One region of the Neomoorella thermoacetica genome, then DNA from elsewhere that is predicted to be linked to it. Evidence: riboswitches for the same ligand, from Rfam matches in the RefSeq annotation. Region 1 holds a riboswitch; each other region holds the start of a gene.
The links. Region 1 has a riboswitch for thiamine pyrophosphate ahead of thiS (sulfur carrier protein ThiS). Riboswitches for the same ligand answer to the same signal wherever they lie in the genome.

Region 1 (2,197 bases):
CATTGGTGGCAATGATGGCTTTGCCCATGGCCATGGCCTCCAGGCAGGAGAAGCTGGTGCCCTCGGAATAAATAGTCGGAATGACAACTATGTCCGCATCAGCGTAAACGCCGGGCATGGCATCAAAATCGGGATGACAGTAAAGAAGGCGCTCGTTGTGGGCTTCCCCCTGCCGCCAGGCGTGGAAAGCCTCCAGGTAGCGGGGGGTATTGGTGTCGATGGCGAACTGGAACTCCAGCTCGGGGTAGGCAGCCAGTAAAGACGGGATAACTGCCTGCAAAAGGTCAAAACCCCTTTCGCGGGACAGACGGCGCGGGTAAAGGACGCGTATCCCTTTCCTGCTGCTACCCTCCCGAGGGTAAAAACGCTCCAGGTCGACAAAGTTAGGGATCACCTGGATCTTGCGGCCGGCCAGGTCGGGATAGATGGCCCGGGCGACATTCAGGAAATTATAGTCGCAGGATATTATCAAGCTGGCCTGGAAAAGGGCGGCGGCTACGTGGTTTTCATAGGCAGCCCGGGCCAGAGCAGGGCTGGATCCCGGCAGTTCCCACCAGACGCCGTGGGAGATGCAGATAGAGCCGGGGCGGTAATAGACCTGCTGCAGGATGGAGGAATATAAAACCCTCCCGGGGACGCTTTTCTCTATACGCTCTATGGTTACATTTAAATGCTGGGGATCGGCCTGGTAGCCGTATACCGGCCACCCCAGGTAAGTAATCTGGAAATCCCGGTGTGCGTTCTGGTGAAAGGATACCGCATAGCCCATATCTGTCAGGAGTTCGGCCAGGGCGCGGATATACCTTTCCAGGCCGCCGATTACCGGTTTCTTCCCCTCCCAGTCTAACAGGTTGGGGGTGAAAATCGCTATCTCCCTTTCCAAAACGGACCAGTCCCCCGTAGTTTTAGTGGCTCTCCTATTTTTATGCTTTATCCCTCTACGGGGTGAGTAAAAAACTAACTGGCATTTTCAAAATACAATTATATTTCAGGGGGTATACCTTTACAAAACAGGAATCAGGTAGTAATATTATAGTAAAATTAAACATAAGCAGGGGTGCCGCAAGGCTGAGAGGGCTAAACGCCTAACCCTTTGAACCTGATGTGGGTAATGCCACCGTAGGGAAGTAATGATGATTGGGTGCGAACTAATTCGGAGCTTCCACCGAGTTCGGCAGATGGGAGCTCCGATTTTTGTTAAGAAAGGGGGATAGTGCATGAAAGTCCTTTTAAACGGAAGGGAGGAAGACGTGCCCACCAGCGTAACTATAGAGCAATTGCTAAACTCTAAAAAAATAACTCCCGGGGCCGTCATAGTAGTCGTAAACTCCGAGGTGGTAAAGAGGGAGCTATGGCCTGATTTTGTGATCAAAGAACAGGACCAGGTGGAAGTAATTAGAATCGTTGGAGGAGGATAAAATTGGCGGATGAATTGATTATCGGCGATAAGGCCTTAACAAGCAGGCTGTTTATCGGCACCGGCAAATTTGCCAGCCACGAGATAATGGGACAGGCCGTGAGTCAATCAGGCGCCCAGGTGGTCACCGTGGCCTTAAGGAGGGTAGACCTCGACAATCCCCAGGAAAGCGAGCTCAAATTCATCCCCGCAGGCTGCGTCTTGATGCCCAACACCTCCGGCGCCAGGACCGCCGAGGAAGCGGTAAAAATAGCCAGGATCGCCAGGGCCGCCGGCTGCGGCAACTGGGTCAAGATAGAAGTGGTGACCGATCAGCGCTACCTTCTGCCGGACAACTATGAGACCGTGAAAGCCACCGAGATCCTCGCCAAGGAAGGCTTTGTGGTGCTTCCCTACATGAACCCCGATTTGATGGTAGCCAAACGCTTAAAGGAAGCCGGCGCGGCGGCCATAATGCCCCTGGGAGCTCCCATAGGTTCCAACCGGGGCCTCAAGACCAGGGAGATGATCCGGATTTTAATAGAAGAGATCGACCTGCCGATTATAGTAGACGCCGGCATAGGCAAACCATCCGAGGCGATGGAGGCTATGGAGATGGGCGCAGCGGCGGTGCTGGTAAATACGGCTATTGCCACCGCCAGGGACCCCGTCGCCATGGCCCGGGCCTTCAGTATGGCGGTAGAGGCCGGCAGGATGGCCTACCTGGCAGGACTTGCTCCTACCAGGGAGTATGCCGAGGCTTCGTCGCCATTGACGGGATTTTTGGTTTAGGGAGGCAGG
Region 2 (2,197 bases), 250 kb from region 1:
GAGGCGCATGGCGCAGAAGTCACCGCACATAGAGCAGGCAACGGCCCCCTCGTCGTTGCGGGCCCGGCGGTACTGCCTGGCCTTTTCCGGGTCCAGGGCCAGCTCTATTTGGCGCTGCCAGTCCAGGGCCTTGCGGGCGCGGGCCATCTCCCGGTCCCATTCCCAGGCCCCGGGAAGGCCTTTGGCCAGGTCGGCGGCATGGCCGGCAATGCGGGCGGCGATCACTCCTTCCCGCACATCGGCCAGGGTGGGCAGGCCCAGATGTTCGGCCGGGGTAACGTAGCAGATAAAATCGGCCCCGGCAGCAGCCGCCAGGGCGCCGCCGATGGCGGCAGTAAGGTGATCGTATCCCGGCGCGACGTCAGTGACCAGGGGTCCCAGGACGTAGAAGGGCGCTTCGTGGCAAAGGCGTTTCTCCAGGAGGATATTAGCCTGGATCTGGTTTAAGGGTACGTGTCCGGGTCCTTCCACCATGGCCTGGACACCGGCTTCCCGGGCGCGATCCACCAGCTCTCCCAGGATAATCAACTCCTGGATCTGGGCCCGGTCGGTGGCGTCAGCCAGGCAACCCGGCCGCAGGCCGTCGCCCAGGCTTAAGGTGACATCATAGCGCCGGGCGATCTCCAGCAGGCGGTCGTAATGGGCGTAGAGGGGATTCTCCTGTTCATTATGGAGCATCCAGCCTGTCAGGAAAGATCCGCCCCGACTGACGATATCCGCCAGGCGGCCCTCGCGGCGCAGGCGCTCAACTACCTCCATGGTGACACCGCAGTGAACGGTAATAAAATCAACACCGTCTTCAGCCTGCATTTCGATAACCCGGAAGAGGTCGTCAACGGTCATTTTTACCAGAGCGCCGTATTTCTCCTGGGCCTCCACCGTAGCCTGGTAAATGGGCACAGTCCCGACGGTCGCCGGCGAGCGGGCAATGACCTGGCGCCGGCATTCGTTAATGTCACCGCCGGTGCTTAGATCCATGACGGCATCAGCCCCGGCGTCCAGGGCCACCTGGAGCTTCTCCAACTCGGCGGCGATATCCGGGTAGTCCGTGGAGGTACCCAGGTTGGCGTTAACCTTGGTCCTTAACCCCCTGCCAATACCGCATGGCTGGAGTTTATGGTGATTCTTATTGACCGGTATCACCACCCGGCCGGCGGCTACCTCTGCCATTAGGTCCTCTACACGCACCTTCTCCCGGGCCGCCACCTGTTCCATCGCCCGCGTCACCTGGCCCACCTGGGCTGCTTCCAGTTGCGTCATTGACCTCATCCTCCTTAAATCCTGGTATAAAAAATCACCTGCGGCAAGCAGGTGATCTCCGGCAACTTCGGTCCCCACTTCCCTACGCTGGTATGACCCAGATCAGGTTCCAAGGGTTAGTGCTGCGGCACTTCTCAGCCCCTAAGGGCACCCCCGGGGTAACTATTGGGTTTTTATAAATAACTATTCTCCTTTTACCAGTATGTTTCCTGCCGGGTAGATGGTTTTTTTCTTCGACCGTTATTTGCAGCAAATTTTTGACAAGGATCTTCCAGGATCGGCAGCGAATGCATACAACGACGTCGCTGTACTATCAGACGCCGCCAGCCAACCTTTCCGGAGGAGTGGGCAAAGTGGTCAAAGAAAGAATCGATGCTCGCCTGACGCTCTCACGCCTGGAACTGCAGATAGCCCTCCTGGCCCGGGCCGGTCTGAAACGCTGGGAGATCGCTACCGTCCTCGGCATCCAGCAGGGTACTGTTAAATCACAGCTGGAAAGGGTGACCGCCAAGCTTGGCCCAACCTGGAAGGAACGGAAGGATGTCCTCTGACCGGAACTGGAACCGGAAGTCCACCAGGCTGTCCTGGTCTTGCAGGGGCCGGAGGCCGGAAACCCTATGGAAGAAGCCCTCCTCGAAGCCGCACCTGCCTTGCCTGCCCTGGGCCTACGGGCTGCCAGGACTTCTCCGGTCGTCAGGACTGACGGTGGGGCAACCCCCGAGGGGATAACCCCGGAAGGGGCAACTATGGATCTGGTAGAACCTATGGATTTTAGTTCGGCGCGGCGGGCCCTGGAAGGCGAACTCACCCCCGGCGAGGCAGCCATCCTCCAGCTCGAGGGCCTGCCTTCGCCAAAGGGCCAGGCCTTTCTGAGGCAAGCCAGGTCTACCCAGTGGCAATTGCTTCTCCTGGGAGAATGTCGCTCCCTGTACGTCAG
Region 3 (2,197 bases), 1.1 Mb from region 1:
CACGGTTTCCGGGTCGGCAAAGGCAGGGCAGTTTAACCTGGCTGCCGCCCGTTCAGCTGAAGCCATGGTCCGGCTGGACACGCCGGCGATGGTGTAACCACGCCGGCTCAACAGCAGGCCCATTCCCGTACCGACGGCTCCGGCCCCGATGATACCGACGCGCATCATCACCCCTCCTAGCTAAACAAAAAAGCTCCCGACAGGCTGCCGGAAGCTATTATTCCCTTGCACCCGTCTCGGTCCCTGGAGATCCAAGCGGCCTGGATGTAATTAAATTTAAAGTAGCCTCCGGTGCGCTCCACAGGTGGTAGCGCCCGCCTTTATTTTAGCACCTGGTACCCTTATACGGCAATACTTCCTGGCCGGGGAAGCCCTCCCGGGCGGCATCCGCCGCCCGCCGGCCGTCTGGCAGGAGAAGGTCGGGAGCTATTTCCGCCAGGGGTATCAAGACAAAGGCCCGTTCCAGCATTCGGGGATGGGGTATCTCCAGGTCCGGTTCGGTCACCTTGATATCATCATAGAGCAGGATATCAATATCGATGGTCCGCGGTCCCCAGCGTTCCCGCCGCACCCGTCCCAGGCGTTGTTCCACCGCCATGACGGCCCGCAGCAGTTCCCGAGCTGGCATGGTGGTCTTGATCCGGGCAACACCGTTTAAAAACCATCCCTGGTCAATCTTACCCACTGGAGCTGTTTCATACCAGGATGAGAGCCGTTCAACCTCGATGCCAACAATGGCATCGAGGAGAGCAACGGCCTGCTTTAGATTTTCTTCCCGGTTTCCCAGGTTGGAACCCAGACCCAGGTATGCCAGCTCACAGTTGCCTTCGTCGAGGGGCATTTTATCATCTCCGCTCTACAGGTTGCCGCGGCCCTCTGCCAGTAGCATATCCCCATTATGTTGCGACCCTGCATGGTCTAAAGGGTCCGTAATAAAAGGAAATATGTATAATTTTTTTCGACATTGAACCGGCATATCCTGCTAACGGCGGCCTTGACTCGGGAGAATTACAGGTGTTAAAATAGTTATAAAATTTAGGAGCGACCGTGGGGGAGCTTTAATTTAAGCTGAGATGGGGTAAGCCCCAAACCCCGGAACCTGATGTGGGTAATGCCACCGTAGGGAACGGTCGCTGGCACCACCCCCATCCCGGAGGTGACCCGTCCAGCAGCCGGCTCTACGCCGGTAATTTTTTTGCCTGTAGAAAGACGAGGCGTGCAGCCCCTGCTACCAATTTTTTTAAGGAGTGATCATCGTGAATAACATCACCCCCATCCCCCCAGGTGAAAGGACCATGAGCGGCCTGGACTTTTTCTTGCTATGGGCCGGGGCCGGCATCTCCCTGGCCGAGGTAATGGCCGGCGGTTTCCTGGCCCCCCTGGGATTCGGCGCAGGTGTCCTGGCCATCCTGGTGGGGCACCTGATCGGCAATAGTCTTTTTGCCGCCGGGGGCCTTATTGGCAGCAACTATGGTATACCAGCCATGGTCTCCACCCGTCCGGCCTTTGGAATCCGCGGCTCTTACCTGGGAGCGTTACTCAACATCCTCCAGCTTATCGGCTGGACGGCCATCATGCTCATCGTCGCCGCCCGGGCCGCCGACAGTCTGGGCCAGCATTACCTGGGTTCTTCCCACCTGCAGCTCTGGACCATCGTCATCGGCCTGGCCACCACTGCCTGGGCCTGGGCCGGCCGCCATTCCTGGCCCAAGCTGCAAAAACTGGTAACCAGCCTGCTGATCCTCCTGTGCCTGTACATGACTTATGTCGTCTTCCAGGGGCAGGGTTTAAGACGGCTCCTGGCGACAACCGGCGACGGCACCCTGGGTTTCGGCCTGGCTACGGATCTGGTAATTGCCATGCCCCTCTCCTGGCTGCCCCTTGCCGCCGATTACAGCCGTTTTGCCCGGGATAACGGCAGCAGCTTTGCCGGTAGCTGGCTGGGATACTTCCTGGCCAGCAGCTGGATGTACATCCTGGGCCTGGGGGCCACCCTGTTAACCGGCAGCGCCGACCCCATACCCATGATGCTGGGGTTGGGTCTGGGGCTCCCGGCCCTCTATATCATCTTCTTTTCTACTGTAACGACGACCTTTATGGATGTCTACTCGGCGGCCATTTCCAGCCTGGACCTCTTCAGCGGCTGGGATGAAAGACATACGACCATCGCCGCCGGCCTCGCCGGAACCCTGATAGC

Region 2: linked by a shared signal. The riboswitch ahead of thiC (phosphomethylpyrimidine synthase ThiC) and the one ahead of thiS (sulfur carrier protein ThiS) in region 1 are both predicted to bind thiamine pyrophosphate.
Region 3: linked by a shared signal. The riboswitch ahead of cytX (putative hydroxymethylpyrimidine transporter CytX) and the one ahead of thiS (sulfur carrier protein ThiS) in region 1 are both predicted to bind thiamine pyrophosphate.

The regions. Positions count from the first base shown of each region.
Region 1 covers NZ_CP012369.1:1,589,998-1,592,194, forward strand. The annotation lists gene MOTHE_RS08055 (glycosyltransferase family 4 protein) at 1-883, opposite strand, end outside; TPP riboswitch at 1,044-1,143, shown strand; gene thiS (sulfur carrier protein ThiS) at 1,218-1,418, shown strand; gene MOTHE_RS08065 (thiazole synthase) at 1,421-2,188, shown strand.
Region 2 covers NZ_CP012369.1:1,342,711-1,344,907, reverse strand. The annotation lists gene thiC (phosphomethylpyrimidine synthase ThiC) at 1-1,260, opposite strand, end outside; TPP riboswitch at 1,323-1,425, opposite strand; gene MOTHE_RS13465 (LuxR C-terminal-related transcriptional regulator) at 1,518-1,811, shown strand; gene MOTHE_RS13460 (hypothetical protein) at 1,878-2,197, shown strand, end outside.
Region 3 covers NZ_CP012369.1:133,444-135,640, reverse strand. The annotation lists gene MOTHE_RS00730 (Rossmann-like and DUF2520 domain-containing protein) at 1-168, opposite strand, end outside; gene folK (2-amino-4-hydroxy-6-hydroxymethyldihydropteridine diphosphokinase) at 326-841, opposite strand; TPP riboswitch at 1,040-1,143, shown strand; gene cytX (putative hydroxymethylpyrimidine transporter CytX) at 1,257-2,197, shown strand, end outside.